DNA from 2 places in the Heyndrickxia sp. FW510-T9 genome. Region 1 is predicted to be linked to the other one. Evidence: riboswitches for the same ligand, from Rfam matches in the RefSeq annotation. Region 1 holds a riboswitch; the other holds the start of a gene.
The links. Region 1 has a riboswitch for lysine ahead of AC3WJF_RS18805 (amino acid permease). Riboswitches for the same ligand answer to the same signal wherever they lie in the genome.

Region 1 (11,229 bases):
CAACAAAGTTTAAGAATAGAGCCTTTAGTAACTTAAGAATATAACAAATTTGTGAATAAGAAAAATAAATCATTATGATAGTAATCATAAGTAAAGTTATATAATAGAGGTAAAAGGGGGAATGGTGATGGATCAATACTTACATGTATTTGTTACGGTTGTGGAAAAGGGGAACTTCTCTCGTGCTGCAGAGGAACTTCATATGACGCAACCGGCTGTCAGTCAGTATATCCAAACACTTGAAAGAATGGTTGGAGCGCGGCTTTTGGAGCGAACAAATAAATATGTTCGGTTGAATAAAGCGGGTGATGTTGTTTACCATCATGCGAAGGAGATACTAGGCTTGTACACAAAAATGCAAAGAATTGTAGATGATCTAACCAATAAAGCGAGCGGTGCCTTGAGCATAGGTGCAAGCTATACATTCGGTGAATACATTCTGCCTCATATCATGGCTAAATTGCAGTCAGGTTATCCGGATATTGATCCGGCGATAACAATCGCAAATACGACGGAGATCGCAGAGTTAGTTGCGAATCATCAGCTGGATGTGGGAATTGTTGAAGGAAATTATAAGGAAAAAAATTTGATTGTAGAAAAACTTGCCGAAGATTCGATGGTGATTGTGGCTTCATCCAAGCACCATACTATAAATAAAAAGAATTTAGAAAAAGAAACATGGATTGTGCGTGAACCTGGTTCAGGGACAAGGGAGGCGCAGGATTCTTTTTTTGAAAAATGGAACATTACTCCCAAAAAATTAATGGAGTTTGGCAGTACGCAGCTAATTAAAGAATCAGTGGAGGCGGGACTTGGGATTAGCCTGCTTTCCAATTGGACCATTCAGAAAGAGATTTTATTAGATTCCTTAAAAATTATCGATATCAAAGGTCTGCCTATTAATCGTGAATTCTCTGTCATTACTAGAACGCCTTTTCAGACGAAAGCTCTAGAAGTATTCCTGAACCTATTAAGAGAGAACATATTTATTCCTTTGCAAAAATAAAACGGGGGTGTCTCACGGAAAATGAGGCACCCCTTCAGAATGTCAATCCAAATCCCAACGAATAATGTGGCCGGCATGTGTAAGACCTCCACCAAATCCATAAACCATAATAGTATCGCCATTTTTGACTTTGCCATCATTCATTCCAAGCTGCAAAGAAAGAGGAATAGAAACAGAAGAGGTATTCCCCATAAATTCAGCACTCGTTAAAGTTTTTTCAATCGAGATACCAGAACGTTCACAAATTGATTCAATCATTCGGAGGTTCGCGCTATGTGGCACAAACCAATTAATATCGCTAAGTTCCTTTCCAGCTTTTTGCATTAGTTTCTCGATGGAAGGAGGGAGTGTCCTAGATACCCACTTATAAACCTCACGACCATTTTGGACAATATTTCCGTCTGCTTTTAAAGGAACGCCATTCATGGTAGTAGCCAGATTCGTTCGGTAAACATGTATCCCACCTTCTCCATTCGTTCCCATATGGGTAGCTAGGAAGCTTGGGTTATCTTCATCTTTTTCCACTAACACAGCTGCTGCACCGTCTCCGAATAAAATACAAGTGGATCGGTCAGTATAATCGGTTACCTTTGTTAAAGTTTCGGTTGTAACAACTAACACTTTTTGATGCATGCCAGAAGTAATAAAGGTATTAGCTACATGCAGAGCATAGGTGAAACCTGCACAAGTAGCGTTTAAATCAAATGCTCCGGTATGAGGAATATGAAAATATTCTTGAATTAGACATGCAACACTAGGAAAGGCATAATCCGGTGTTGTGGTGGAAACAACGATACAATCAACATCCTTCAAACTTTTATTATATGTTTCCATTAAATTTTCAATTGCTTTAAATGCAAGGGTGGATGCAAATTCTTCTTCTGCCGCCACTCTTCTTTCTCTCATGCCTGTTCTTTGGACGATCCATTCATCATTTGTATCAACCATTTTCTCTAGATCTTCATTTCGCAAGGTTTTATTTGGCACATAAGTACCGATTGCCGTAATTCGAGCTGTTGAGTACATAAAATTTCACCATCCTATTTATTGGTTAGTATTAATAACTAATATTAGTACCAGGTAATAAATGTGTCAATGAAAAAGATCTGTTTTGCAACAGATCTACATCAAAATGGATTTATCATGACTGATTAATGTACCAAGATGTTGCCCCATGCAAATTTTCTTCATCACACCGATTTCATCAAAGTTAAATACATGGACAGGTAATCGATGATCACGTGCAAGCAGTAAGGCAGATTGGTCCATCACTTTCAAATTGTTTTGTACAACATCATTATAATTAAGGTGGGTATACATTTTCGCACTTGGATCTAGTTTCGGATCGCCAGTGTAAACTCCATCAACCCCTTGTTTTGCGACAAGAATTGCTTCGCAGTTAGTTTCCAGTGCCCTTTGAACACTCGGGTAATCCGTTGTGACATAGGGCTGACCATTACCACCTGCAAAAATAACCACATACCCTTTATCCAAATGATTCATCGCTTTTAAGCGAATATACGGCTCAGCTACAGTTGTAACGGGGATAGATGTCATGACCCTAACCTCTTTATCCATTTTGCTTTTTAAAACTCCTCGCAACATTAAACTGTTAATAATGGTTCCGAGTGTTCCAATATTATCTGCCTCCACACGATCAATACCCCATTCATCGGCTAGCTTCCCTCTGAAAATATTTCCGCCTCCAACAACGATGGATACCTCAACCCCTAATTGAACAACGGATAAAATTTCATTCGCAATGTGCTCTAAGCGGCTCGAATCAAAATTATTCCCGTTTTGGTCTGCAAGTGCACCACCGCTAAGCTTCAGTAAAACTCGTTGATATTTTACCAAATAAAGCTCTCCCTTCGTTTTAGACAAATAAAAAGGAGCAAAGGCTAATGCCTTGCTCCTAAATGAATAAAAAGGAATGGATGTTGAAAAGATTTTTTCATTTTCATACAGACCACTCCTTCCCGTAATGGATAATTTTACTTATTCGATTATACGAAATTATTCATCAATTAGCCATTACTTTTCAAAAAAATTTAAGCTTCTTTTCCAGCTTCGATTTCAATATTGATTTTAATGTCATCGCCAACAAGAACGCCACCTGTTTCAAGAGCTGCATTCCAAGTTAAACCGTAATTACTGCGTTTTACTTTTCCTTCTGCACTGAAACCAATTTTTTCTGCACCGCTCATAGGATCTTTCGCAACACCTTCGAATGTTACGTTGAATGTTTCTGGGTGAGTTATACCATGCATGCTCATATCACCAGTCACAGCGTACTCATCTTCGCCTTTTTTCGTGATGCTTGTTGCTTTAAATGTCATTGTAGGGAATTTTTCTGCATCAAAGAAATCCGCTGATTTAAGATGGCCATCTCGATCAGCATTTCGTGTATCAATGCTTGCCACATCTACAGTAAAGTCAATGTTTGCTGTTGTTAAATTTGTTGGATCTGCTTCGATTGTAGCATTAAATGAATGAAATGCTCCTTTTACTTTAGATACCATCATATGTTTTACAGAAAAATCTACACCACTATGTGTTGCGTCTACTACCCATTTACATTTTGTCATTTGATTTTCCTCCATTATAATTAAAATTAGATTGAATATAGTTTTCACACTTGACGATAAATTATTCATCAAGTTACTTTATGTAAGTAAGTATATTATTTTAAGTTATAAATGTCAATAGCCTTATTTTGAAAAAATTAATATTCCATGAACATTGACTTCCAGAAAACCATCTTGTAATATAATCATTAAAAATAAAGTATATGATGTTGAAGGATCTATAGTAACTAAGGAATTTTCTTTCAAGCGAATTGGGGATGGTGAAAGCCCAATAAGAGACTTAGTGAAACGGCAATCTGGAGTCATACATTGGAAAGTGGATGTACATATTTGTGCATCAACTGGGGTGGAACCGCGTGAGTACAGCTCTCGTCCCCAGACTCGAGTGAGTCTGAGGATGAGGGCTTTTATTATTTTTTACAAAAAAGGAGCGATTAATGATGAGTACAAACATGGAACAAGTTGTTTCACATGCCAAACATAGAGGATTTGTCTTCCCAGGATCTGAAATCTACGGAGGATTAGCGAATACTTGGGATTATGGTCCATTAGGTGTGGAGTTAAAAAATAATGTAAAAAAAGCTTGGTGGAAAAAATTTATTCAAGAATCTCCTTATAATGTAGGTTTGGATTCTGCAGTGTTAATGAATCCAAGAACATGGGAAGCTTCTGGACATATCGGCAATTTTAACGATCCGATGATTGATTGTAAAAATTGTAAGGCGAGACATCGTGCTGATAAACTAATTGAAAATGCTCTCGAAGAAAAGGGTATTGAAATGGTAGTGGATGGTCTACCGTTTTCACGAATGGAAGAACTCATTAAAGAGCATGACATTGTTTGTCCAGATTGCGGTAGCAAGGATTTCACAGGCATCCGCCAATTTAATTTAATGTTTAAAACCTTCCAAGGTGTAACGGAATCTAGTACAAATGAAATTTTTCTTCGTCCGGAAACAGCACAAGGTATTTTTGTAAACTTTAAAAATGTACAAAGAACGATGCGTAAGAAGCTGCCATTTGGTATTGGTCAAATCGGAAAAAGCTTCCGAAATGAAATTACACCAGGTAATTTTACATTCCGTACTCGTGAATTTGAACAAATGGAGCTTGAATTCTTCTGTAAGCCTGGCGAAGAGTTAAAATGGTTCGATTATTGGAAGGGCAATGCGAAGAACTGGCTTTTAACATTAGGTATAAAAGAAGAAAATCTTCGTCTTCGCGATCACTCAGACGAGGAATTATCTCATTATAGTAATGCAACAACAGACTTTGAATATAAATTCCCGTTTGGTTGGGGAGAGCTTTGGGGTATCGCTTCCAGAACGGATTTTGATTTGAAGAGACATATGGAATACTCAGGTGAGGACTTTACTTACCTAGAGCAAGAAACAAATGAACGCTATGTTCCATATTGTATTGAACCATCACTTGGTGCAGATCGTGTTACACTTGCTTACCTAATTGATTCTTATGAAGAAGAAGCGTTAGAAGATGGCACTTCTAGAACAGTAATGCATTTACATCCAGCTTTAGCACCGTATAAGGCAGCTATTTTACCATTATCGAAAAAATTATCCGATGGTGCTCGCGAGATTTTTGCGGAACTTGCTAAGGATTATATGGTTGACTTCGATGAAACGGGATCTATCGGAAAACGTTATCGTCGCCAGGACGAAATCGGTACACCATTCTGTATTACTTATGATTTTGATTCAGTAGAGGATCAAATGGTTACAGTGAGGGATCGCGATACAATGGAACAAACTCGTCTTCCGATTAGCGATTTGAAAAAATTCCTAGAAGAAAAAATTCAATTTTAATTTTAGAAAGGCACCTTTTCGAAGGTGTCTTTTTTCGTGATGTTGTCTAGCTCTAACTGAAGTTTAGCGGTTTTCCCAAAAAGTTCGGAGGATTGTATTCTTGTTTGGAGTTCGATCTCCATTTTGGACATTTCATATTGAGTTGAGAGGATTTCTACAAAAGTTGGGAGGTTTCCACAAAAGTTCGGAGAAATTCTCAAAAGGTTGGGAGAAATGTATCCAATGTTGGGAGCTCAACCTCATTTATTGAGCAATTCAAATTAGGTTAGGAAGCTATCCGCAAAAGATGGGAGGAATCCTCGAAAAGTTCGGAGGATTGTATCCAATGTTGGGAGTTCAACCTCCATTATTGGGCAATCCAAATTAGGTTGGGAAGCTATCCGCAAAAGTTGGGAGGATTCCTCAAAAAGTTAGGAGTATTGTATCCAATGTTGGGAGTTCAACCTCCATTATTGGGCAATCCAAATTTATGGTTTCAGCTATTAATAAATGGATTGAATTGTTAACTTCTCCCACAAGTAAGAATGGAAGAAATATCGACAGGAAATATTTAGGGAGAGGAAAAAGAGCAGAAGATGTTCACTGCTCTTTTTATTTTGTATTCTGCAACTTTCCTCTGTCAGGAGCTCCAGGTGGTTTTTCCAGCCATTTACGATCAACTAAAATGTCAAAGCCTTTTTTTGAATATAAAAGTATTTCTCCGATAAATTTACTATAATGAACAGACAAATCGGTTCTAAAGGAAAAAGAAAGAGCATGACCTATTAGGGTAATATCAATGGCATTTAAAGCAGAAAAAAGCGTCATGACGAGTTTATCTGAAAAGGGGGAGTCGGTAGAATCTGTAACCTCCATATTGATAGGTACCATTCCTAGAAGGTCTTCCTTCATTAATACATCATTAAAAAGATTGATCTGCTTCTCCGATATTTCTTTCCCTTTACTCAAATACTCTTTAATTTCTGGATCCTTGATTACTTGAATTAGTCCCGTACAAAGTAAGATGGCAAAATAATTTCTTTCAATATTGGAAAAGATCTCTGTGATTTCGATCACATTCAATGGCCGCTTTTTGCCAATGAAACCGTTTATATACGACTCATTGTGAATATATTCTACCCCACTAGGATATGGAATCATTGGCGGCCTATCGTACAATCCCTTTGATAACAATAAAGTAGTGGAAGCCGCATTAAGATCTGTATTTTCTTTTACAATGGTTGTGAAATATTCCTGTAAATCTAAACGGCAAATACTTGTTGTGATGAAAGAAAATAAAATCATATCCATCTTACTAAGTGAATAGACAAAGGTTAGGGCAAAAGGGTCATAAAATAATGGTGGCGCTTCTAAGTTTATATCTTTTTCTGAGAAGCCGTCCGGAATCGGGATATTTTCATTTAAAAAAGTTTCTTTTACAAATTCTAATCTTTTATTTGAGAACACTAAAGCTTGTTCAAGAATAGTTCTTATCTCAGAATCCTTAATATGGTGGAGAAAATACGTAATTAGGCACCACTCCATACTGGTATTCATATAGGTGGACCAAAGTCCGCCAATTTCAGCACTTGTCAGTCTGGTTTGTGCCATTTATGACCCTCCTCTACAGTAAAAGGTATTATTAGAATTTGATAATTAAAAGAGTTCTATTCGTCATGAAAAAATTCATATGTTTTTTTGAATATATAAAGGTTCATAAAAAAGACCGTCTATTTGACGGTCTTGAGAAGATTAATTTTTATAGGTAAAATCACATTCCTGAAGAGGTATTACTTTCGTTTTCTTTACAAATTTGTATCCAAGCCAAACGATTATAAATAATGGTAGACCGATATAGGATACTAAAATTCCGTTCCAATCAATTTTATCGGCCATAAAAGCAGGATAATTTTGTCCAATGATAACAATCGCACAAAGAATAAAAGCGAAAATCGGTCCGAATGGGAATAGCTTAGATCGATAAGGAAGCTCACTTAAATCCCGCCCCTGCGCGGCATATGCTTTCCTGAAGCGATAATGGCTGATGGCAATTCCTAGCCAAGCGATAAAACCAGACATACCTGAAGCATTTAATAGCCAAGTGTATACAACTCCATCTCCGAAAAAGGAAGCGAGGAATGCTAATGTTCCGATTAGGGATGTAACGATTAATGCGTTTACTGGTACACCATTTTTGTTTAACTTAGCCAAAAATTTAGGTGCTTTTCCTTGACGTGCTAAATCCCATAACATTCGTGTAGAAGCATACATTCCGGAGTTACCAGCAGATAATACAGCAGTTAAAATAATTGCATTCATTACAGATGCTGCAAAAGCAATCCCAGCCTTATTAAAAATAATCGTAAATGGACTCATCGTAATATTATCGGTTGCTAGGTGTTTATCCGTGTATGGAATTAATAATCCGATGACAAGAATGGCAAAAACATAAAACAATAGGATGCGCCAAAATACTTGTTTTACCGCTTTTGGGATGCTTTTTTCAGGATTATCGCTTTCTCCCGCTGCAATTCCGAGAAGTTCTGTACCTTGAAAAGAGAAACCAGCTGCCATAAAGATCCCGAGCAATGCCATGAATCCGCCATGGAAGGGAGCATCTCCAATAGTAAAGTTTTTAAAGCCTACTGGGTTATTTCCCATAATTCCGAAGATCATTAAAAAGCCGGTAATAATAAACACAATAACAGTAATAACTTTTATTATGGAAAACCAAAATTCCGCTTCACCAAAGCCTTTGACAGATAGATAGTTAAGTAAAAACATGATGATTAAGCATATCGCACTCCAAATAAGGGATGGTGTATGCGGAAACCAGAACTTCATAATTATAGTCGCTGCGGAAAGTTCTGCTGCAATCGTTATCGCCCAGTTATACCAATAATTCCAGCCAAGGGCAAACCCTAATGAAGGATCAACAAATTTAGTAGCATACGTACTAAAAGTACCGGCAACCGGCATATAAGCAGCCATTTCTGCAAGACTAGTCATAAGGAAATAAACCATAATTCCGATTAATAAATAGGCAACAATCACTCCTCCTGGTCCTGCGGTATGGATAGCTCCTCCACTTGCAAGGAAAAGTCCAGTTCCGATAGTTCCTCCAAGAGAAATCATCGTTAAGTGACGTGATTTAAGGCTTCGCTTTAATGTTTGTGCCTCGCTATTAACATGTTTTACATTTGTTTCTGAATGTACTTCCAATGTTATTACACTCCCTTTTAGTTGCTGTTGGTGCTAGGCACCCAATGTTTGGGTGTCTGGAACCTTATAGGAAGGAAAGGGGAATCAAAAAAGCCGTCGAAAGTAAAATCGACGGCTTATCACAATACCCGCATCATACCTTCCGAAAGATAGCACAACACGTTTGCCTGGTAGGGACAAACGTGACAGTTCTGTTCCTGTTTGGAGACAGCCCCAGCCAAACCATCCAAAGAAAATGGTTTAACTTCGGCGACTAATTCCTTTCAAACGGAGTCATTAATGTTCTTAGCATTTCATCCGTTTTACTATTAATAGTCGCGACCTCTACCTCACCGGATTGATGAGGATTTTTATATATTCAATTTGTACATTGTTATATTATAGTGTGTTTTCGACAAAAATCAATAGATATTGCAAATGAAAAAGGAAAAAGAGGGCTGGAATTAATAATTCCACCCTCTAAAAATTAATGATAAGAAAGTATAAGTTTTTTTCATTTAAATTAGTTCACTCAACCGTACGCCGTGAGCAAGATGTCTGCCCTTTTCTTATCTTACTTTTTAAAATGATATGGAAGTGTAGCAACAACAATATCTTTACTCCAAAGCAGCCTAGCTCTGATAAGTAAGGCAGATTGATTATGCAAGATATTATGCCATCTTTTTCTCGGAATAAACTGTGGAACTAATACGGTCACTACATACCCATTTTCAGCTACCTTCGTTTGTACTGTTTCTAGAAATTTGCATAATGGATAAATGATGCTTCGGTATGAGGAGTGGAGTGTTACTAAACGTACTCCATTGTTCAACTCCGCCCACTTTTGTTCCATTCTTTTTTCATCTTCCTTGTCAAAAGCAATATAGACAGCAATTACTTCATCCGTTAAAGACTTCGCATAATTAATGGACCTTTCGACAACAGTCGTAATACCTGCAACAGGTACAATAAAGACATTCCCATTAATTTTTTCGATTGTTGGACGAGAGCAACGTAACTGCTCGCCAACCGTTTTATAGTGCTTATGAATACTATGAAAAAGATAAACCACGGCAGGAAGAAAAATCACGACAAACCAAACCTGATGGAATTTTGTTACAAAAATAATCGAAAAAACGATAAAAGAAATTAGTGCGCCGACTAAGTTGATAATTAATTTTGTTACCCAGCCTTTTGGTTTTTGTTTCATCCATTTCAAAATCATCCCTGTTTGCGATAAAGTAAATGGAATGAAAACACCAACTGCATACAAAGGAATTAGATGCTCCGTTCTTGCTTTAAAGCCAATAATTAAAATAATCGATAAAATACTTAAAAAAATGATTCCATTTGAATAGCCTAAGCGGTCTCCCCGCATAGTAAACATCCTCGGCATATATTTGTCCTTAGCTAAGTTATAAGCTAGCTGTGGAAAGGCCGAAAACCCTGTATTTGCAGCTAAAACTAGGATTAAGGCTGTTGTACCTTGCACAAAGTAATAAATGAAATTTCGTCCAAATGTATGAGATACGATTTGCGAAACAACAGTCTCCGTTGGACTTGGAGAGATTCCGTACCAATAGGATAAAAAAGTAATACCCGAAAATAGGACGGCAAGAATTCCTCCCATCAATGCTAACGTTGTTGCAGCATTTTTAGGAGCAGGATCTTTAAAATTCGGTATAGCGTTCGATATTGCTTCTACACCTGTTAATGCCGAACATCCGGTTGAAAAGGCACGTAATAACAAGAATAATGATATCCCCGCAACAGGTGTCCCTAAATGAGGATGTAGATTAGGAGATATTTGTCCTGTAGCCACTTTATAAATGCCTACAATGATTAAGAAAATAATCGCAAATACAAATAAATAGACAGGATAAGCTAAAACAGTTGCGGATTCCGTTAATCCACGCAAATTCAGAATCGTAATTAATATCACAAGAAAAACAGCGATTTCAACATTAAAGGGATGCAATACAGGAAATGCAGATGTAATGGCATCAGTACCTGATGAGATACTAACAGCAACCGTTAATATATAGTCGACAAGTAAAGATCCACCTGCGATTAACCCGGAATTCACCCCGAGGTTTTCCTTAGATACAAGATAGGCGCCACCACCTTGTGGATAAGAAAAAATAATTTGTCTATAAGAAAGGGTCAATGCCAATAAAAGAAAAAGAACTCCCACACCAATTGGAATGTTATACCATAGGGCTAACGTGCTAACGGATGCTAAAACAATTAATATTTGCTCCGTTCCATAAGCAACCGATGATAAAGCATCCGATGAAAGAATAGCAAGAGCTTTTAATTTAGATAATTTTTGCTCACCTAATTCATGGGATTTCAATGGTCTTCCGATTAAAAATCGTTTGATTGAGCTGTACATGGATGATTCTCCTTAAAATATGTTCATATTATTATTGTTTCTTAAAAAGTAAGAATGTATAAACTTTATTTTGTATGCTAGAACTATGTCACTTTCGCATTTCGTATTGTCCAGCTACAGCGCCTATCGGCTAGTGGATTTCTCCGTCTTCTCCCTACGATAAGTCAACATCAGCTCGTGAACTACCTCCCTGTGTTTCCTTTATCTCAGTCGAAGCCCTACAGTTTGTACGTCGAT
Region 2 (22,879 bases), on a different contig from region 1:
TCAGGTATAGAAGGGGTTTTCTATTGAGAAAAGATGTCCCGAAACTATACATTATTAGGAATTTAAACAGATTAAGAAAATTAACAAATTATACGAAAACAGCCTTTTCGAATGAATCAAACAAACCAACTTACTTCATTTTCACTTTTACTTATGTAGCGTACTTTGTTTCTTCATTCAGCAAAATAGTTATGTATTGCATTGTACCATATTTTTATGTAGGACAGGAAATGATAAAGCTTATTTAATTATTATTCGCCATGATTATGTAAAAATCCTACTTATTCCAGACTCTCCTGAAATTATGGTTTATATTCCATTTTATCTTTATTTTTTTTGGGTATTATTTATCATATGTAAAAATTTTTATTTTTATAAAGACTCTTTTCATAAACTATGTTGCATTTGTAGGACAAAAACCTTTTAAACATTCTTATTAGATTAAGAATAAAAAACTCTCTAAGAAAAGATGCCCCAACACTAAGTCCACTTTAGGATATATAGCCATTTACGAAAACAGACTTTATAAAACAAGGCACGATTGATTTCGCGCCTTGTTTGTGTGCTACCTATGGTAATATATTTTTATTTTTTTAGATCTATTATTATGCCGCTGTTTTGGCATTTTGAACTAGAAACTCAACAGCTTTACGAATTCTTACATCATTTTTCACTGTATCTAAGCCACCAATTGCATTTTTAATAGCATCAGCAGTCATATTATATGTTTCTGTCATTTTGTTAATTTCTTCTTCTGCTTCTTCGTCAGAAACTTCAATGTTCTCCGCATTCGCAATTGCTTCCAATGTTAGATTAGTTCTTACTCGCTTGCCTGCATCTTCTTTCATTTGAGCACGAAGAGCTTGTTCGTCTTGACCTGAGAATTGGAAATATAAATCAAGATTCATTCCTTGCATTTGTAGACGTTGTCCGAACTCTTGAAGCATACGATCTACTTCTGTGTTAATCATTGCTTCTGGAACATCGATTTCTGCATTTTCTGCAGCTTTTTCAACAACAGCATCTTCTAAAGCATGTTTTGCTTGGTGTTCTTTTTCTTCAACAAGCTTTTTCTTTGTTTTTTCTTTTAGATCAGCTAATGTTTCTACTTCATCGTCTACATCTTTTGCAAATTCATCATCTAAAGCAGGAAGTTCTTTCCCTTTAATTTCATGAACAGTCACTTTGAATGTAGCAGGTTTTCCAGCTAATTCAACTGCATGATATTCTTCTGGGAATGTTACTTCTACTTCTTTTTCAACTCCCGCTTTTGTTCCCACTAATTGCTCTTCGAATCCTGGAATAAAGCTTCCAGTACCAAGCTCTAATGAATAATTTTCAGCCTTTCCACCTTCAAAAGCTTCACCATCTACAAAGCCTTCAAAATCGATGACAACAGTATCGCCGTTTTCTGCTGTTCCATCTTCTTTAATCACTAGTTCTGCTTGACGTTCTTGAAGAGTTTTTAATTCTTTTTCAACATCTTCATCCGTCACTTCAGTGTCTAATTTTTCAACTTCTAAACCTTTATATTCACCAAGCTTAACTTCAGGTTTTACAGTAACAGTTGCTTTAATGATTAATTCTTTTCCTTTTTCCATTTGCTCAATATCAATCTCAGGACGATCTACAGGGAAAATTCCTGTTTCCTCAATTGCATTGGCATATGCATCTGGAAGAATAATATCGATTGCATCTTGGTATAATGATTCTACACCGAAACGTTTTTCAAATAAACTACGTGGCATTTTTCCTTTACGGAATCCAGGAACATTCACTTGTTTTACTACTTTTTTGAATGCCGCATCTAATCCATTATTTACTGTTTCCACATCAACTTCAATAGTAAGAATCACTTGATTCCCTTCTTGTTTTTCCCATTTTACTGACATACCTTTCCCTCCAACAATCTATATTTGATAGTTAAATAATTAGTTTCAATAGATAAGCTACTTACGCAGATTTACCCTATCCATTTTTAAAATAGAAAAAAGAATTATGTTGAATAATACACAATACAACCATTACATTATAACATAGGATTTATGTGTTTCAAGACGGTGCTAAAGATTAGGCAAAGAAATTTCTTCAAGTATACGTAGAAATTCAAGACATTTTCTTAATTCCGACTCTTTTATTTGATAATTTTCACACATATTTTCCTGACTGACTTGTTCCCCGTAAAGCTCCTGTCCCATCGAATGATACGCAGCCATCCATAACATTACATTACTTGGTTCTAACTCAAATGGATATAAGAGAAAAAAATGCTTATCCATAATTATTTTAATTTGTTCATATAGAGATGGGTTTTTCTGTTCAATATTTTTTTGCAATTGATTTCTCAATTCTATATAAAAAGGAGTTTCAAACAACGGCTGAAGTTCAGTAGGGTTAATAGCACTTTTATAATGAAATTTTTCGATAGCTATTTTTTTTTCAAATCCATGTTCCTTAAGAATGTTCAGAACCATGGTTTGAACAAAAGGATGCTGCTCGCGATTACCGAGAAACCTTGTTAATTCTTTTATGTATGGTTGAATGTTTATATTCATTAAACCTGCTATTGCAAGTATTTGTTCATGAATGTTTGTGGATGTTAGGATCTCTTTTGTTTCATGACTAGTTGGATAGTTAATCGTATCGACTCCAAACCTTTTTTCACTAAATTGAAGTAGTTTTTCATAATGATTAAGTTTTTCTAGTGGTATTTCTTTTTCTTCAATAAGGATTTTTATCGTTTCCGCTACTTTTTTATATTCTTTAAGTTGAATTAATACCATTAAATAAATATCAATTGTTTCAAAATAATCCCCGATACCTTTTTTTAGCATATCTTCGCATAATATTCTTGTATCTTCGAAGTTTCCCATTTCAGAAAGGGCAACAAGTAATGCGGTTTCTATATCTGGACTATTTCCTTCCATTTCTCTCGCCTGCAAAAGAAAATTTGCTGCAGTCTCATAATTTTTCATTTCCAACTGTTCTATTCCCATGGAGAGAAGACGTTGTGGCAGACCTGGGAAATAAACGATATTCTCTTTCTTTTTTAGCTTTTTACCTTTTCTCATTTTTGTTACCGCCTTTACCATAATCGGGAATAGTGTAGCATATAAATGAGGGAATTTACAAAAAGGCCTATCATCCAATTTTAATTACAATACGTTGTTGGCCAATCTACACTTCTTTCGCTTCGGAAAAGCTGCCTCAAGCTGATAGACAAACATGTTATTAGGAACAAAAAAAGCCTACCATAAGGTAAGCTTGTATGTATTAGTTTATGGCGTCCCAGGAGGGATTCGAACCCCCGACCCACAGCTTAGAAGGCTGTTGCTCTATCCTGCTGAGCTACTGGGACATTATAATATTTAATTATAAAGTTTGAAATGAAAATTAAGTATATCCCGTCCAGCTCTCAGAAAGATTATTCAAGATGTTGCTCGATCTGTACGCTGAAGTGTTGCTTCGTAGCGTATTCGGTCGTGCTGAGCTACTGGGACATTTTAATTTATGTCATATTCTCTTTAAGACATTTTTTATTATATTTGTATATCATCTGTTTGTCAACAGATTTTAAGAAAAATATTATTAAAACTTTCCTATTGCAGTAAATATTTACTGCAATAGGTTTTTATTATAATACAAATAGATGTCTTAATGGAAGTAGTTCTTGATGATTGTTTGTATAAAATTTAGTTGTTATTTGATGGTCAATTTTTTCAACAATTGCATATGTCTTTTCCTTGCGACCTCGCGGCATAAATATACTACCAGGATTTAAAAATAATGTTCCATCTATCATTTCAGCTCCAAGTGCATGAGAATGACCAAAGAACACAAAATCAGCATCCACTTCTTTCGCTTTATAGGAAAGATTCATTAAGGTCATTTTGACATTATAATGATGTCCATGTGTAACAAAAATGGTATTGCCTTTAATGTTTTCTTTAATATCGAGAGGGAATGTACGATCATAATCACAATTTCCCCTAACACTTAAAAAACCTTGCATTTCATTACTGTCAGCCTGTAATTCTGAATCTCCACAGTGGATCATAGCATCAACTTTATTATGATATTTATTCTTTATCTCACCTAATTCACTTGTTAATCCATGACTATCACTCACCACTAGTAACTTCATTCCCCATCATCCTAATCAATTTAGTATATCTTCAATAATGGCTCTTTTCTTAAACATAGTAAGTTTATAATGATAAATCCCAGAACAGAAATTCTTCATTCTTTTTTGGAATGGATAATAATCTCCTTTAAGAAAAGATGCCCCGAAACTACACCTTATAAAGAAGTTTAAACAATGTGCGAAAAACAACAACTTATGCGAAAACAGTTTCAATCATAGAAATAAGTTTTTGAATCGCTTTAGCACGATGACTAATTTGATTTTTTTCTTCCGACGGTATTTCAGCCATTGTTAAACCCCTATCTTTTATAGAAAATATTGGATCATAGCCAAAACCATTTGTCCCGCGCTTCTCTCTCAATATTTCTCCTTCACAAATGCCAGAAACAGTTCTTGTTATTTCACCAGGAATGGCTAGAGCAATAGCACAATAAAATCTTGCAGTTCGCTTCTCCAGTGGTACTTGCTCCATTTCGGAAAGCACCTTGCGAATATTTGCTTCATCATTCTTGTCGCTACCTGCAAACCTAGCGGAGAAAATACCTGGTCTACCATTTAATGCATCTACGATTAGACCGCTATCATCCGAGATAACCATTGTTTGAAACTGCTTAGCTATTGCTTCCGCTTTTAAAATTGCATTTTCTTCAAACGTTTTTCCTGTCTCTTCAATATCAGAAACATCAGGAAAATCTAACAAAGTTAGTACCTTAATTTCATATGGAGAAAACAGTTTTTCAAATTCTTTCGCTTTTCCTATATTTTTTGTTGCGATAATGACTTGTTTGTTCTCCAGTATACTTTTATTCATTTATATTACCCTCTATTTTGGAAGAAATATCACCGAGTACTTGTTTTTGATAGTCGATTAATTCCTTAATCCCTTTTTGAGCAGTATCTAATAATTGCTGAAGCTCCTCGGCAGAAAATGTGGCCTCTTCTCCAGTACCTTGTAGTTCAACAAATTTTCCATTACCGGTCATAACAACATTCATATCTACTTCTGCAGTACTATCCTCTGCATAGTTCAGGTCTAATGCAACCCCAGTTTCTTTTAGAATTCCTACACTCGTTGCGGCCAAATAATCTGTTATAGGAAATTTTTTAATCGCTTTTCTCTCATACAATTTGTTCAGTGCTGATGTCATAGCGACAAATGCACCTGTAATGGAAGCAGTTCTTGTTCCACCATCGGCTTGAATCACGTCGCAGTCTATCCAGACAGTCCTCTCACCAATTTGCTCCAAATCAACAACAGCCCTTAATGCCCGGCCAATTAAACGTTGAATTTCCATTGTTCTACCTGAAACTTTTCCTTTTGAAGACTCACGAATATTTCTTTGCTCTGTGGCGCGCGGAAGCATAGAATATTCTGCAGTAATCCAGCCTTTTCCACTACCCCTCATAAAAGGAGGAACTCTATCTTCAATACTAGCATTACATATGACTTTCGTATCACCAACTGTAATAAGTACCGAACCTTCAGGATGTATTAAATAATTGCTTTCTATATGTATTGGCCGTAATTGATCTGCATTTCTACCATCTACTCTCAAAAATTTTTACCTCCTTTTGAACTAGCGCTGTTTTCGTATTAATTCTACTTTTGATGAAAAAGCAGCAAGACTTAAGAAAATAGCCTACATGAAAGAAGAGGCGGCATGAGCCGACCTCTAGTTACATTCTTTAGTATATCAAAAAATAGTCATTAAAAACTACCTGTGTTAACTTTTTCAGGTCTTGTTACTGGTTCTTCTAATGACTTTCCTTTCTCATCAATCAGCTTCGTGTTTCCATTCACTTCAATTGATACCTTCTTAATGTCCGGTAACTCTGTTAGTGAAAGTACTAATGGATTTAATACTTCATCAGAGATTATCTTTTGTTCAAAGCTGCTGATAATTTCTTCATTAAAATTAAGAGTTACATTTCCATTCTTCACTGTTGGATCTGACAATAATTTTACGTCAGAATTAAATGCACTAAGAAGATTGGAATTTTGATTTGGGCCATTTGCTAATGCACTTACAACTGCTTTAATATCATTATTTTCCGTATTTCCAATACGTTTCGTCACAGGTACATAATATACTTCTTCAGCATTGTTTTGCGCAGGGTAATAGACCGTTAGTGGATGAGTATTAGTAATATCAACAACTCCAGATGCATCAAGATTAATACCATCTTTCCTAGACAAGCCATTTGGATTAATCGGAGTTCCATTAACAGGCATTTGTGAAAGCTTATAGCCATTCACTTTGATTTCCACTTTTTTCACATTGTTAAATTGTGTAAGTGTCCATGTAATAGACTCAAGAATTTTTTGTTCATCTTCTGCTTTATATTTTTTAAAATCATTTGAAAAATCAGCAGTAGCTGTCCCATCTTTAATCGCGACATCTACTTGTGTATTTGCCGGCAACATTGCTTGAAAACCATTTGGAAGCATTTCTTCAATAGGACCATCTTTCACTAAATATTCAAGAGCTTGTTTCGCAACACTTGTTGTATTTGGCAGTGCCAGTGTTTGCGCAACCACATAGCCATTTTTGTCCATTAAGTATAGCTCCGTCATTACCGAATTCTCGTCTACTTTCGTATTAGTCTTCGTTCCTTCTTGCTTTCCGTAAGAAACCTTTTGTGGCGGATCAATTTGATCTTTTTTTTCGCTGTTAAACAGTCCACATCCTGAAAGATACATGCTTGAAGCAAGTACGGTAACAGCAATGGTATTCTTAACCTTTTTAGACATTTTGTACTCCTCCTAACGACAGTTTGTACTACTATTTATACGAGCTATCCGATTGAATTAGACCCTATAAAATAAAAAAAAGAAACCATCTTATTAAAAAATGGTTTCTCCTAAATAAATCGTTTCTACGTTTTCTATATTTTGTTCTAACCAATCTGAAGCAATTGCAGAAAATAGTTTATTAGAGCCAGTAGTAAAAAATTTATGCTTTGGCGAAGTATCAGCAAGGTTAAAAATATCATGAAAATAAAGAATCGTACTGACCTCTCTTGCTGTTTCTTCCCCGGAGCTAATAATTTGTATATGCTCACCCATTGCTTGCTTTATAAGATCTTCAAGCAGTGGATAATGAGTACAACCTAGAATAAGTATATCAATATCAGACTCGCGAATTGGTTCAAGAGATTCATAGACAATTTTTTCAGCTAATGGTCCATGGTATTCGCCACTCTCCACTAAGGGAACGAATTTAGGACATGCAAGAGATGTGATTTTAACACGTCTATTAATTGATTTTAAGGCTTTTTCATAAGCGCCGCTATTAACGGTCCCAACCGTACCGAGAACACCAATCTTAAAGCTTTTTGTCAACTTTAAGGCAGCTCTCGCACCTGGGTAGATAACACCAAGTACGGGTATTTTAATTACGGATCTAATTTCATCTAGAACGACTGCAGTTGCAGTATTACAAGCAATAACAAGCATTTTAATATTATATCTCATTAAGAAATTAGTCATTTCCCAAGTAAAAGCTTTTACTTCTTCAACAGGTCGTGGACCATAAGGACAACGCGCAGTATCTCCAACATAATAAATAGTTTCATTTGGCAATTGGCGCATAACTTCCTTCACAACGGTCAACCCACCAACCCCTGAATCAATAATTCCTATTGGATGTTTCAAGCATCTCGCCTCATTCTGTCTTCATTTCATGGTGTAGTTTAATTAGATTGTCTTTTAATTTTAAAACTTCATCAGACGAAAAATTTTTTAAAATATCCTGCAAATAAACTTGTCTCTTTTTAATTACTTCATCAATCATTTTATTCCCTTTGTCCAATAAGTGAATTCTTACAACTCGACGATCGTGGGCATCCTTAACACGGACTACTAATTCATTCTTTTCCATACGATCAATTAAATCAGTTGTTGTACTAAATGCCAAATACATTTTATTCGACAATTCACCAATTGTCATATCACCTTCTTCAAATAGCCATTGAAGAGCTACGAATTGTGGTGGAGTAATTGTATAATTACTAAGGAGCTCACGTCCCTTTTGTTTTATAATTGCAGATATATACCGTAGATCTTTCTCTATTCTAGCAACAGTATTTAATTCATGCTGTATTAATTCACTCTCATTAATCATATTTGCAAACCCCCAATTAAAACAAATAAGCATCTACAAACATTGTCACCTTTTTTAATTGAAATTTCAAGAAAGATTTATTTACATACTAGGAAAAACATATGATATCCTACAATTCAATCTTGGGTTAATACAGGATATTGCAGAATTTTTCACATAAACAAAACCGACTGCCATCAGCAGCCGGTTTTGTTTAAAGCTTAAGCTCTCCCATGCGTAGAAGTTCTACCACAGCTTGAGAACGCCCCTTGACCCCAAGCTTTTGCATGGCATTGGAAATATGATTTCGAACTGTTTTTTCACTGATAAACAATTCGCTTGCAATTTCTTTCGTTGTTTTGTCTTGGACTAGCAGTTCGAACACTTCTCTTTCTCTTTTTGTAAGCAGCGGTTTGTGTGTGAATTCGTTGTCCTTCAACTATTGTAACCCTCCTTGCCTTCGCCAGCTTTAAACCGCGGGGATGGGTATTTTGATTGTCAGAATATCATATGTGAAAGAAATAATGAGAGTGACATCTAGAGACAACGAAAAAAAGAAAAAAAAGAAAAATGTGCTATTTTCTTGGTTCAGATTAACTGCTTTTAATTATTTTCCTTCAACAACTTACACTTTTCTTCCTCTTCCCATGGTACACCCTTTCCTGTTATAGTAGACATTTGTACCATTGCCCCTCTTCCAACAAGACATACCTCCGCTTTTTGGTTAATCGCTAGATAATGAAGATCAACGGAAGAGTTTCCGACTTGATTAGCTTTTACAAAAAGATGAAGGGTATCTCCAAAAAATATTGGTTTTATATAATCGCATTGCAAATCAGCTACAACTGGAATAGCATCTTTTTTATTCGTTACCCATTCTTCCATGAAGCCTTTATGATTTAAGAATTCAATTCTTGCTTCTTCAAAATATGTAAAAGCAACGGTATTGTTAAGATGACCAAACATGTCCGTTTCAGAAAACCTAACCTTAATGGGATGAAAAAAGGAAAATTCATCTTTCCAAACTGAAAGCTCCTCTATATAAGATATTTTTTCCACTGGTATTCTCTCCTTTCTCCAGAAATGAATGAATGTTCATTCTTTTCTTTTTATTATATCTTGCTTAGCAATCATAAAAAAGGGGAGATTCTATAATCTAATAAAGTAATTCCCAAAATAAAAAAAGATCTTCAGTTTAAAACTGAAGATCTTTTTATACTCTAGGAAATAATAAAATTTCACATTGTGGATAACATTTTATATTAGTTATCTGCGTCTAGCTACTGCGCCTATCGGCTAGCGAATTTCTCCGTCTCCTCCCTACGATAAGTCAACATCAGTTCGTGGACTACCTCACTGTGTTTCCTTTATCTCAGTCGAAGACTACGAAATTCGTACGCCGATAAACAAGGCGCTTCCACATTTGTTATTAATCAACCATGTTATCGCTTCCGAAGAAGTTTTTAAACATTTGAAATGATGTAGAGCGGTTTAAGGAAGCAATCGAAGTTGTTAAAGGAATACCTTTGGGACAAGACTGTACACAGTTTTGCGAGTTACCGCAATTAGCAAGTCCTCCATCTCCCATGATAGCTTCAAGACGCTCATCTTTATTCATTGCACCTGTTGGATGGCTGTTGAATAAACGTACTTGTGATAATGGAGCGGGTCCAATAAAATTCGATTTGCTATTTACATTTGGACATGCTTCAAGACAAACACCGCAAGTCATACATTTAGAAAGTTCATATGCCCATTGGCGTTTTTTCTCAGGCATACGAGGACCTTCCCCAAGATCATATGTGCCGTCAATTGGAATCCATGCTTTCACTTTTTTAAGTGAATCAAACATACGACTGCGGTCAACTTGCAAATCCCTTACAACTGGGAATGTACGCATTGGCGCTAATCTAATTGGTTGTTCCAATTTATCAACGAGTGCTGAACAAGATTGTCTTGGCTTTCCGTTGATTACCATTGAACAAGCCCCACATACTTCTTCCAAACAGTTCATATCCCAAGTAACTGGAGTTGTTTTTTCACCATTAGCATTAACAGGATTTCGGCGAATTTCCATTAATGATGAAATTACGTTCATATTTGGACGATACGGGAGTTCAAATGTCTCCTCATAAGGCGCTGAATTCGGATTATCTTGGCGTGTAATGATAAAACGTACCGTTTTTTGTTCACTCATCCTTATTTCTCCTCTTTCTTTTAAGTATTATCGCGTACAACGAGGCTGTATAAGGGATACATCAATATCCGCAAAGTTATCTATCAAATATTAATGTTTTTTTGTATAGTCACGTTCGCGAGGTTTAATTAAAGATACATCAACTTCTTCATAGCTAAATTTAGGTGTGTTGTTAGCAGCATCATAATCAGCTAAAGTTGTTTTCAAGAACTCTTCATCATTACGTTTAGGGAAATCTGGTTTGTAATGAGCTCCACGGCTTTCATTACGATTTAATGCACCAATTGTAATAACGCGTGCAAGCTGTAACATATTTTGTAATTGACGAGTAAACGCCGCAGCTTGATTACTCCATTTCGCTGTATCGTTTACATTGATATTTTTATAACGTTCCATCAATTCAAGAATTTTATTATCTGTTTTTTGAAGTCTATCGTTATAACGGACTACGGTAACATTATCTGTCATCCATTCGCCTAGTTCCTTATGAAGTACATAAGCATTTTCCGTACCATTTAGAGATAGAATGTTATTCCATTTTTCTTCTTCTGTTTTAACTGCATTATCAAAAATAGTAGAGGATAAACCGTCTGTACTATTTTCTAATCCTTCAATATAGTTAACCGCTTCTGGTCCCGCAACCATTCCACCATAAATTGCAGATAATAATGAGTTTGCACCTAAGCGATTCCCACCATGTTGAGAGAAGTCACATTCTCCACAAGCAAATAAACCTTCGATGTTTGTATGTTGCTTATAATCAACCCATAAGCCACCCATTGAATAGTGAACAGCTGGGAATATCTTCATAGGAACTTTATGTGGATCTTCTCCAACGAATTTTTCATAAATTTCAATGATTCCACCAAGCTTCACGTCAAGTTCATGTGGATCTTTATGTGAAAGGTCAAGGTAAACCATATTTTCACCATTGATTCCAAGTTTTTGATCAACACATACATTAAATATCTCACGTGTTGCAATATCTCGAGGAACTAGGTTTCCATATGCAGGATATTTCTCTTCTAAAAAATACCAAGGCTTACCATCTTTATATGTCCAAATTCGTCCACCTTCACCACGAGCAGATTCACTCATAAGGCGAAGCTTGTCATCCCCTGGGATAGCTGTAGGATGAATTTGAATGAATTCACCATTTGCATAAGTAGCACCTTGTTGGTAAACAATAGATGCTGCTGATCCTGTATTAATAATAGAGTTAGTAGATTTACCAAAAATAATACCAGGTCCACCAGAAGCCATAATAACTGCATCTGCTTCAAATGCTTTTATCTCCATTGAAGTCAGGTTTTGAGCTACTATTCCACGGCAAACTCCGTCATCATCTTTTACTATTCCTAAAAACTCCCAGCCTTCATACTTATTCACAAGTCCGGCAACTTCATGACGGCGTACTTGTTCATCAAGTGCATACAATAGCTGTTGACCTGTAGTAGCACCTGCAAACGCAGTACGGTGATGTTGTGTACCACCAAAACGTCTAAAATCTAATAATCCTTCTGGAGTACGGTTAAACATAACTCCCATGCGGTCAAATAAATGGATAATTCCTGGTGCCGCATCACACATTGCTTTTACAGGAGGTTGGTTTGCTAAAAAGTCTCCTCCATAAACCGTGTCATCAAAATGGATCCAAGGTGAATCTCCTTCACCTTTTGTATTTACCGCACCATTTATTCCACCTTGTGCACACACAGAGTGAGAACGTTTAACTGGTACTAAAGAAAATAAATCTGCTTTTTTTCCTGCTTCTGCTATTTTAACTGTTGCCATCAAGCCGGCTAACCCACCACCGACTACGATGATTTTTCCCTTACTCATCGTGACTCACTCCTTTTTAAAACTAAAAAACCGATATAAGGCCTTTTACTTTGAACCTATGTCATCATCAAAGGTGTTAGAGATCGGGCCTAAAGAACACTGATGAATGTTTCCGATAAAAATAAGAAAGTAAAAGACTTTCTTTCCTTTTTCCTTATGCAAACCATCCTGGATAAGCAAAAGCGAATAGTGCGCGTAAACCGATAATAGACAAGATTACAAACACTACTATCATCACATAAGATGATATTTGTTGTGAACGTGGTGATTGTGTAATGCCCCAGCTTACTAAGAATGACCATAATCCATTAGAGAAATGGAAAATAGTAGCGATTACTCCAATTATGTACCAAATGAACATGGCTGGATTAGATAGAATACTTTGCATCATATTGAAATCCAGTGATTCCTGGCCAAGTGCCACTTTAATTCTAGTTTCATATACATGCCATACAAGAAAAATAAAGACAATGACACCTGATACACGTTGCAATAAAAACATCCAGTTTCGGAAAAATCCTAGTCTGCCTACATTATTTTGTGCTGTAAATGCAATATAAAATCCGTAAATTGCATGAAACAGCAGTGGTAAATAAATAAGAAAAATTTCAAGGAAAATGAGAAATGGCAGACTTTCCATAAATGAAACTGCATGGTTAAAAGATGCTGCGCCATGTGTTGCAAAATGGTTCACTACTAAATGCACGACTAAGAAAGCACCAATAGGAATAACCCCTAGCAATGAATGTATTCTGCGATTTATAAATTCACGATTTCCGGCCACAATTTACCCCCCTTAGAATTTAACATGCATAGCAAAATCTTCTAATAATTTTTGTACTATCATTTCCCTTACTATGCATCAAGTTTTATGCTTTTATGTGACATAACCATTTTACTCCCGCTTAGTTTAAGCGTCAAGGAAACGAATACAGAAATTAGTCGAATACTGTTTTCGTATAACGGATTGTTTTTCACAAATTGTTTTAATTCTTAAGTTTAACTTAAGAACAGCTATCTATTCTTAAAAAGGCTAGTAATATTTATGGCTATTAAAGAAAACATTATAATCTTCTCTTACAAAAACAGTAAAGTTTAAGAAAAGAGCCTTGTCGTATAATGCCAATACTGTTTATCCTTCTCTCACATATACTTTTAAGAATAAATTTTTAAAAAGAATTATAAAATGTAATTTTTGGCTACGATTTTGTAAAAATTTTTTATCAAACTGATTGCTTTTTTTGTATATAATAACCTTATAAGAGGCGGTTTTCACATTAATTGTGGCTTTTCGTCATTATTTATAAATGCTAATATAGATTGGTGTCGGGGCATCTTTTCTTATGGAATTTTCCATTCTTAACTTAAATAGGGTTGTAACCAAAACCTTTCGTATACAAATACACCCAAGTTTAAGAAAAGAGCCTTATAGAAAGAGGGGAATAAATTGAGATCAACATTATCATTAGAGCAAGAAAATAAAGAAAATACAGAACAGTTATCACTCCCTGCCTTTGGCTATGAATTAATTAGAGAAATATTACTACCTGAATTGCTTGGCAAGGAAACACCGGAAATTTTATATTGGGCAGGCAAGCATCTTGCGCGGAAGTTTCCGTTACTATCTTTAGATGAGGTTATTACTTTTTTCGAGGAAGCTGGTTGGGGCAACTTAAAGATTATGAAAGAAGATAAGCATGGCATGGAATTTGAGTTAACAAGCCCACTTATTTCGCGACACTTAAAATTAAAAACAGATGGGTGCTATAAGCTTGAAGCTGGTTTTTTAGCAGAACAGATTCAAACTCAAAAAAAAGTAAGAACAGAAGCATATGAAGAAGTTATGAAGAAAACTCAATCGATTCGACTGACTCTTCGCTGGGATCGGAAGGATACATTCATTTAACGGTTGATCTCATTACGACAAAAAAAGCCTGAAAAAATCAGGCTTTTTTTTGTCGCGAGTATTAATTCACCTTTTGTTCTACGGCATCTAGACCAAATGCTGAATGAAGAATCTGTGCAGCATTTACCATTTGGGATACTTCTAAGACGGTTGAAACCTTAATCTCTGATGTACTGACCATTTTAATTTGTATTTCATTTTCCATTAGACTTTCAAACATTTTTGCTGCAACACCAGGGTTTGATATCATTCCAGAGCCAATAATAGATACCTTCGCTAAACCAGACTCATATTCGAAATGATCAAAACAAAGTTCTTTTTGTTTTGCCTCTAATAATTGAATGGTATCCCGTAAATCCCCGTGCTTAATGGTAAAAGAAAGATATGGATTCTCTCCAACCGTCTGGTTTTGAATAATAATATCTACATTTATATTTTCGGCAGCCAATGTAGTAAAAATGCCAGATAGATTTGTTAATTTATTTTTCAAACCAAAAACAGTGATCCTTGTTATTTCATCCTCAAATGCAACTCCACGAACAATTAAACTTTTCTCCACTTGAACTTCCTCCTCAATAACGGTTCCTTCTTCTATCACCATACTTGAACATACTTCTAACGGTACATGATAATTTTTTGCAAACTCAACTGCTCGAGAATGAAGCACACCAGCTCCAAGATTTGCTAATTCCAACATTTCATCGTATGAAACAGCATTCAACTTTCTTGCTGATGGGATATAGCGGGGATCAGACGTGTATACCCCCGTTACATCTGTGTAAATCATGCATTTATCCGCACGAAGCGCTGCAGCAAGTGCTACCGCTGATGTATCAGAACCGCCTCTGCCCAGAGTCGTGATTTCATCATTGTCTGCAATACCTTGGAAACCTGCTACAATGACAATACGATTAGCTTGCAAATGCGATTGAATTTTTGTTTGATCAATGTTTAATATTCTTGCATTATTATGAACATTTTCCGTTAATATTCCAGCTTGCCAGCCTGTTAAAGAAACAGCATCAAAGCCAGCTTCAACTAATGCGATTGACAATAAAGAAATGGTCACTTGTTCACCAGTTGATAAAAGCATATCCATTTCACGCTTACTTGGATATGGAGAAAGCTCCTTTGCCAATGTTACAAGCTGATCCGTTGTTTTCCCCATTGCTGACACAACGACAACAACGTCATTTCCTTTCTTCTTCTCTGCGATGACTCTCGTTACAGTATTACGAATTCTCTCGATTGTCCCAACGGATGTCCCACCAAACTTCTGTACAACTAAACCCACCATTTTCGCCTGCTTTCGTAGTATAATCAATTTATTTGGTGTTTACGAAAGGCTCTTTCTTAAACTTCGCTGCTTTTGTATAAGAAAACTCTAGGTAACAACATTATCTTGGTTAAAAATGTATAAATTATAAAACGAAAAAATGCCCCGAAGCTACTCTAGGTTAGTATTCATAACGATTTACGAAAAACAACAATTTATACGAAAAAAGCCTTACTAAAACATGCATTCCTAAAGAGCTAAAAAGAGCAATGAGAATTATATCTCATTGCTCTAGTGAATACGTAAAATAATAACTAATACGAAAATCACAAACACGAGATAGCTCTCCAAGATGTTCTGTAACACCTTGACAATCCTACACTTATTCAATGCAGAACCAGCGGAAATTGAAAATGAGCCAATTTCCACTTCGGCAAAACTTCCTTTCATCGCTTTTCATCGAAACTCACTTTTCTCAAAGCTCTTACTGATAAGTTTTGCACCTCTATCACTTATAATATTACTGTGATAAATAATTTAATTTCTATATATTATACCTTAAAAAAAATTTTTTGACTATGCTAACTTTCCAGTCTCTCCGCCAAAATTTCTGCTACATTCTGAGGAATTCCAATCTCTACAAATTCTTCAAATGTAGCTTCTTTCATTTTTTTCAGCGACCCAAAATGTCTAAGTAGTTGTTTTTTTCGTTTTTCCCCAATTCCAGGAATATCGTCGAGTATTGATTGAAATGCTGACTTTCCTCTAAGCTGACGATGAAATGTAATTGCAAATCGATGGACCTCGTCTTGAATTCTTTGCAATAAGTAAAATTCTTGGCTATTTCTTCCTAATGGCACGATTTCTAAAGGGTTTCCGTATAACAACTGAGAGGTTTTATGCTTTTCATCTTTCGCAAGTCCTGCGACAGGAATATCTAATCCGAGTTCATTCTCTAATATATCTTTTGCCGTATCAATTTGCCCTTTTCCACCATCTATAATAATTAAATCGGCCATCGGTAAGCCTTCCTTTAAAACCCTGCTGTATCTTCTTCTTATTACTTCACGCATGGACTCGTAATCATCCGGTCCTTTTACCGTTTTTATTTTGTATTTTCGATATTCCTTTTTTTCAGGCTTCCCATCAATAAAAACTATCATTGCAGATACAGGATCAGTTCCTTGAATATTTGAATTATCAAATGCTTCTATTCGATGAGGTGTGTATATCCCCATTTTGTCTCCGAGTAATTCGACCGCTTTTATCGTTCTTTCTTCGTCTTTCTCAATTAAGGCAAATTTCTCTTTGAGGGCAATAGTTGCGTTTTTTTCTGCTAGCTTTACTAAATCTTTTTTCGCACCAATTTTTGGCTGAACAATTTTTACTTCTAATAATTGCTCAGCCATTTCCATGTCAACTTCTTTTGGAATAAGAATTTCTTTAGGTTTGAAATGATTAGGTAGGAGGTAAAATTGACCGATAAACGTCAGAAATTCCTCTTCAGGCTCATTATAAATCGGAAACAGTGACACATCTCTTTCAATCAGTTTCCCTTGGCGGATGAAAAATACTTGTACACACATCCAACCTTTGTCTACTGCATATCCAAACACATCTCGGTCCGTGAAATCGTTCATTGTCATTTTCTGCTTTTCCATAGTTGTTTCAATATGAGTTATTTGGTCACGGTACTCCATCGCTCTTTCGAATTCTAAATTTTCAGCGGCTTGCTCCATTTTTTTTGTTAAATCCATTTTTATTTCTCGATAACCGCCATTTAAGAATCTAGTAATATCATCAATCATATTTCGATACGTATCCTCTTTCACTTCATTAACACATGGGGCCAAACACTGGCCTAAATGGTAGTATAAGCAAACACGATCCGGAAGAGTGGAGCATTTTCGTAATGGGTAGATTCTATCTAATAGTTTTTTTGTTTCGTTAGCTGCCTGTACATTCGGATATGGGCCAAAATATTTACCCTTATCTTTCTTGACTTTCCTTGTGGTAATCAAACGCGGGTGTCGTTCATTCGTTAGTTTAATGTATGGATAGCTTTTATCGTCTTTTAACATGACATTATATTTCGGATCATGTTTTTTGATTAAATTCATTTCAAGAATTAAAGCTTCTATGTTCGAAGAGGTTACGATATATTCGAAATCCTCAATTTCACTTACAAGTCTTTGCGTTTTTCCATCATGTGTACCAGTAAAATAGGACCTAACTCGATTTTTTAAAATCTTTGCTTTCCCTACATAAATGATGGTGCCTTGTCGATCTTTCATTAAATAACAACCTGGCTGATCAGGCAGGAGGGCAAGTTTATTTTTAATGATTTCGTTCATGTCTTTCACCTTTCAAAAAATCCGAGTCGTAAGACTCGGATTTCGTTTTCACTTTAAATTATAAAATTCACACTGTGGATAACCTTTTATAAAAGTTGTCTACGTCTAGCTACAGGTGAAATTTGTACTTCAATTTCAATAGCGCCTATCGGCTAGCGGATTTCTCAGTCGCAGACTACGAAATCCGCTAGCCGATGAGCAAGACGCTTTCGCATTTGTTCTTTATGCGTGATTATTAATAAACTCTACTAATGCTTCTTTTGGTTGATAACCGATAACTTTACCCACTTCTTTTCCGTCTTTCAATAAAATAAGAGTCGGGATGCTCATTACACCAAATTTGCTTGCTGTTTCTTGGTTTTCATCAACATCTAATTTAGTAATTTTCACTTTATCACCAAGTTCTGCATCTACTTCCTCAAGAACTGGAGCAATCATTTTACAAGGTCCACACCATGTAGCCCAAAAATCTACTAAAACTAAACCTTGGCCTGTTTCGGCAGCAAAGTTTCCATCTGTAACATGAGTTATTGCCATTTTCACTTGCCTCCTAATTTTTAACGTTAATGAAAGTATATCATCCTAATGAAAATGTTGCTAATGAAATGATTCAATATTACATTTCCCTTCGATATCTTCATTATTCACCAGCCATAATAGTAATCCAAACCTACATATTTTTCAAACGAAGTGAATTTAATACAACAGAGACGGAGCTAAATGCCATAGCCGCACTTGCAAACCAAGGGGGCAATATCCCTATCATCGCCAAAGGTATGCAGATGAAATTATAAATGAATGCCCAAGTAAAATTTTGCTTTATATTGACCATTGTTTTCCTACTAATCAAAATTGCATCAGCTAGTCTATTTAAATCACCATTCATAATAGTTACATCACCGGCCTCAATAGCTATATCCGTCCCAGTCCCAAGAGCTACCCCAACATCAGCCATTGATAGTGCTGGAGCATCATTAATTCCATCTCCAACCATCATTATTTTATTTCCAGCTTTTTGAGAAGTTTTAATCCATTCTGCCTTTCTTTGTGGCGAAACTTCTGCTTCAAAATAATTAATTCCTGTTTTTTTGGCAATGCTTTTAGTCGTACTTGGATTATCACCGGATAGCATAACAACCTTCAAACCCATTCTCTTTAAACGTGTAATTGCCTGTTTTGCTGATTTTTTCATTTCATCTCTTACTGCAATAATCCCATGAATTCTATTATCTATAGAAACAAGCATGACGGTCTTACCCTCTTGCTCAAATTTTTCAACCTGTTTGTGAACTTGTAAATGGTCCATCCTTTGTTGGTTTTTAAAAAACCTTGCGCTTGCAATTACAACTTTTTTATCATTCACAGTTCCTTGAACTCCGTATCCAACTAGTACTTCCGTATTTGTTGCTATAGGAATATCTGTGACTTTTCTTTTGATTTCCTCCACAATTGAACTGCCAATAGGATGGTTAGCCCCATTTTCGATTGAACCGACAAGCTGCAGAAATAAATGTTGATCCATATTCCGAATTAATATTTCTGTAACTTGCGGCCGTCCTTTTGTGATAGTTCCCGTTTTATCGAGTACTACAATATTATTTTTACTGATTAACTCAATCATTCGGCCTTCTTTAATAAGGATACCTTGCTTTGCGGCTTGACCACTTCCAACCATAATCGACATAGGGGTAGCTAAACCTAATGCACATGGGCAAGAAATAATCAAAACAGCGATCATATTCACGGTAGCTTCATTCATAACACCTGGAGCTAAAATATAGTACCAAATAAGAAATGTCATGATTCCAAGAATAAAAACGATTGGAACAAATATCGAGGTAAATCGGTCTGCTATGTTTTGAATAGGTGGCTTGGATAATTGCGCTTCTTCAACGATATGAATGATTTTTGATAAAAGTGTCTCGGTATGATCTTTTGTTGCTTTTAATTGAATAACACTATTTAGATTAATGGTGCCTGCATATACTAGATCTCCCTTTTTTTTCTCAACTGGAATGCTTTCACCTGATAGCATAGATTCATTTATCGTGGTAAATCCACTAATAACTTGTCCGTCAATAGGGATTCTTTCTCCTGGCTTAGCTAAAATAATGTCCCCAGGAATAATGTCTTTAATCGATTTATTTACCTCATTACCATTTTCAAGGATTGTAGCTGAATTCACTTTTAATTTATGTAAAGAATGAATGGCATCCAAAGTTTTTCTTTTTGTTTTAGCCTCCATTAGTTTTCCAACTAAGACAAAAGTAATGATTAACACACTGGTTTCAAAGTGTAAATGAATGGGATTACCAACATGGTCCATATGTAATGATCGAACAGTAAGATAATGAGAATAAAAATAGGCAGACGTTGTACTAATTACGACAAGCACATCCATCGTTGCTCCTCGATTTTTAATCGAATTCCAAGCCCCTTTGTAAAATGGATAAGCTATAATAAATTGGACAGGTGTTGCTATTAAAAGTTGAAACCAAGGATTTAAAAAAATTCTCGGCAAATAGAAATTAAACCAATCCGCCTGAACAAACATCGTCAGCACTAATGGAATTGCAAACAATATAGAAAATATCACTTTCAAAGTTAACGAAGCAATTTCTGCATCTTTTTTCTCCTCTTCCTTGTAATCTTTATGATTTAACAAGCTTGGAGAATATCCTAATTTATTTATCCTTTCCAGTATTTTTAATTTATTAGTATAGTCGGAATCATAGACAATTCTTCCTTTTTCGGTAGCTAAATTTACGTTTACATCAAAAATTCCTTCCATTTTCAATACAGATTTTTCAATTCTCCCGGAGCATGCACTACAATACATTCCTTTAATGTCAAGATGGAGAGTTTCTATCAAATGTAATCACCAGCTTCTAATTGTCCATTATTATTAAGTATATTAAGTGATTTTCCAACTAGAACTATTGTATAAATTCATTAGAACATTTACCGTTCCTTTACTGATGTATTTTTGAACACCTTCTCTAAACTAAAATTGAATGAAATACTTAACTTATGCATCAAAAACATGATTACTCCTGCAAATTGTTGATCATATTTTGTGTTAAATGGGAATGGCAGCAAGTGGTTTAAATATGCTGGAGGTATGCAAAGGGCTGTCATATGGGAAAAAAGTGGAGAGTTATTTGGATCAAATGGAAGAATGATTAGTAATAAGCATGCTGGAGTAATAATCATTGCAGTTAATCTTGCATAATTCTTTTTATCCATAAATCGGTTTTCGATATTACCATTACGTATACAAATCGGAAGCCACATAATCATGGATAAAATAAACATAATCCATAAATATGCTTCGTGATAATCAGAGTTTTCCATAATCCGAATTGCTGTTATCGGTAAGTGGTATAGAAACAATGCTATACCAAAGAGAAACAGAGCAAAAATGGTGATCATCCTAACAATTTGGAGATTCCTTTTATTAAGATATTTTAATTGCAAAATGGATGGTGGAAGACCTAGCAAAAGTGAAGGTGGAATAAAAAAATAAATTATGCTCATTTGTAACATATGTGTACTGAAAGATAAATGGGTTATTACGTTAAGTGGACTTCCTCTTAGCAGATATAGGAAACATAAAGCACCTAAGAAAAGAATTGGTTGAATTTTATGATCATATCTTTTTAGTCTACCTTTCCTAGGCAAATACAAGTATGCTAATGCTATAAATAATAGAATAACAAATAGCGATACATTCCATGTATATTGATCTTTTAAAATGGAAAAAAGCATATCTGCACCACCATCCTAAGGTATGTATCCATATAATAAATGCTTTTTTCTTAAACAATATTCTGTTAAAAAGAAAAAGTGCAAAGAATATTGCTATTCTTTGCACTTTTTTTCAAATATTCGTATTATGATTGTGCTACTTTCAGCTTTTTGAATTCTTCGGTCAGCATTGGAACTACTTCGAATAAGTCACCAACGATACCGTAGTCTGCCACTTTAAAGATATTCGCTTCCGGGTCTTTATTAATAGCAACGATTACCTTTGAATTGCTCATCCCAGCTAAATGCTGAATGGCACCTGAAATTCCACAAGCAATATAAAGATCTGGAGTAACTACTTTACCTGTTTGACCAATTTGCAAGGAATAATCGCAATAGTCAGCATCACAAGCTCCACGTGAAGCTCCTACTGCACCGCCAAGTACATTTGCAAGCTCTTTCAACGGTTCGAAGCCTTCAGTGCTTTTCACACCGCGGCCACCAGCAATGACTACTTTTGCTTCCGATAGATCCACGCCTTCACTTGCCTTGCGAACAACTTCTTTAATGATCGTACGAAGGTCCTTAATGTCGACAGAAATAGAGGTTACATCACCTGTTTTCCCTTCATCCTTCTGTAACGCGTTAACATTATTTGGACGAACAGATGCAAAAATAATTCCGTCTGTTACAATCTTCTTCTCAAAAGCCTTACCAGAGTAAATCGGACGAGTAAATACTAGATTCCCCCCTGCTACCTCAACACTAATAGCATCTGAGATAAGACCAGTATTTAACTTACTCGCAATTTTTGGTGATAAGTCTTTTCCAAGAGCAGTATGACCGAATACGATCCCATCAGGACTTTCGCTGTCTACAACTGCCATGAAGGCTTGGGAATAACCATCAGATGAATATTGTTTTAATTTTACATCCTCTACTACTACTACTCTATCGGCACCATATTGAATTAATTCATTCGCCAAACTTGATACTGATTCCCCGATTAATACACCAACAACTTCTCCACTTTCAGCAACCGTTTTTCCAGCTGCAATAGCTTCGAATGAAACATTTCGAAGTGAACCGTCACGAACCTCACCTAGTACTAGAACTTTTCTTGCCATTAGAAATTACCTCCCTGTATGTTCAGAAATATACCGTTTTGTATAATAGGTTGTTGACTCTTTTAAAATCAAACTACTTTTGCTTCCTTGTGCAGAAGCTCAACTAATTCTTTTACTTGTTCACCTAATTCGCCTTCGAGAATTTTCCCTGCTTCTTTTTTAGGCGGTAAATAAACTTCAATT

Region 2: linked by a shared signal. The riboswitch ahead of AC3WJF_RS03990 (aspartate kinase) and the one ahead of AC3WJF_RS18805 (amino acid permease) in region 1 are both predicted to bind lysine.

What each region holds. Positions count from the first base shown of each region.
Region 1 covers NZ_JBYSWK010000049.1:15,890-27,118, reverse strand. The annotation lists gene AC3WJF_RS18835 (LysR family transcriptional regulator) at 128-1,006, shown strand; gene AC3WJF_RS18830 (ketoacyl-ACP synthase III) at 1,049-2,032, opposite strand; gene pyrH (UMP kinase) at 2,129-2,863, opposite strand; gene AC3WJF_RS18820 (YceI family protein) at 3,058-3,594, opposite strand; gene AC3WJF_RS18815 (glycine--tRNA ligase) at 4,035-5,417, shown strand; gene AC3WJF_RS18810 (DUF3231 family protein) at 6,009-7,007, opposite strand; gene AC3WJF_RS18805 (amino acid permease) at 7,149-8,624, opposite strand; lysine riboswitch at 8,761-8,953, opposite strand; gene AC3WJF_RS18800 (APC family permease) at 9,172-10,992, opposite strand.
Region 2 covers NZ_JBYSWK010000005.1:4,568-27,446, reverse strand. The annotation lists gene tig (trigger factor) at 606-1,892, opposite strand; gene AC3WJF_RS04060 (tetratricopeptide repeat protein) at 2,064-3,071, opposite strand; tRNA gene AC3WJF_RS04055 (tRNA-Arg) at 3,282-3,358, opposite strand; gene AC3WJF_RS04050 (metallophosphoesterase) at 3,635-4,144, opposite strand; gene AC3WJF_RS04045 (XTP/dITP diphosphatase) at 4,338-4,955, opposite strand; gene rph (ribonuclease PH) at 4,948-5,700, opposite strand; gene AC3WJF_RS04035 (GerMN domain-containing protein) at 5,853-6,896, opposite strand; gene racE (glutamate racemase) at 6,990-7,799, opposite strand; gene AC3WJF_RS04025 (MarR family winged helix-turn-helix transcriptional regulator) at 7,810-8,268, opposite strand; gene AC3WJF_RS04020 (helix-turn-helix domain-containing protein) at 8,462-8,686, opposite strand; gene AC3WJF_RS04015 (acyl-CoA thioesterase) at 8,851-9,306, opposite strand; gene sdhB (succinate dehydrogenase iron-sulfur subunit) at 9,677-10,444, opposite strand; gene sdhA (succinate dehydrogenase flavoprotein subunit) at 10,535-12,286, opposite strand; gene AC3WJF_RS04000 (succinate dehydrogenase cytochrome b558 subunit) at 12,441-13,070, opposite strand; gene AC3WJF_RS03995 (YslB family protein) at 13,734-14,192, shown strand; gene AC3WJF_RS03990 (aspartate kinase) at 14,254-15,486, opposite strand; lysine riboswitch at 15,801-15,984, opposite strand; gene uvrC (excinuclease ABC subunit UvrC) at 16,050-17,822, opposite strand; gene trxA (thioredoxin) at 18,045-18,359, opposite strand; gene AC3WJF_RS03975 (heavy metal translocating P-type ATPase) at 18,493-20,694, opposite strand; gene AC3WJF_RS03970 (cytochrome c oxidase assembly protein) at 20,784-21,590, opposite strand; gene AC3WJF_RS03965 (electron transfer flavoprotein subunit alpha/FixB family protein) at 21,716-22,696, opposite strand; gene AC3WJF_RS03960 (electron transfer flavoprotein subunit beta/FixA family protein) at 22,765-22,879, opposite strand, start outside.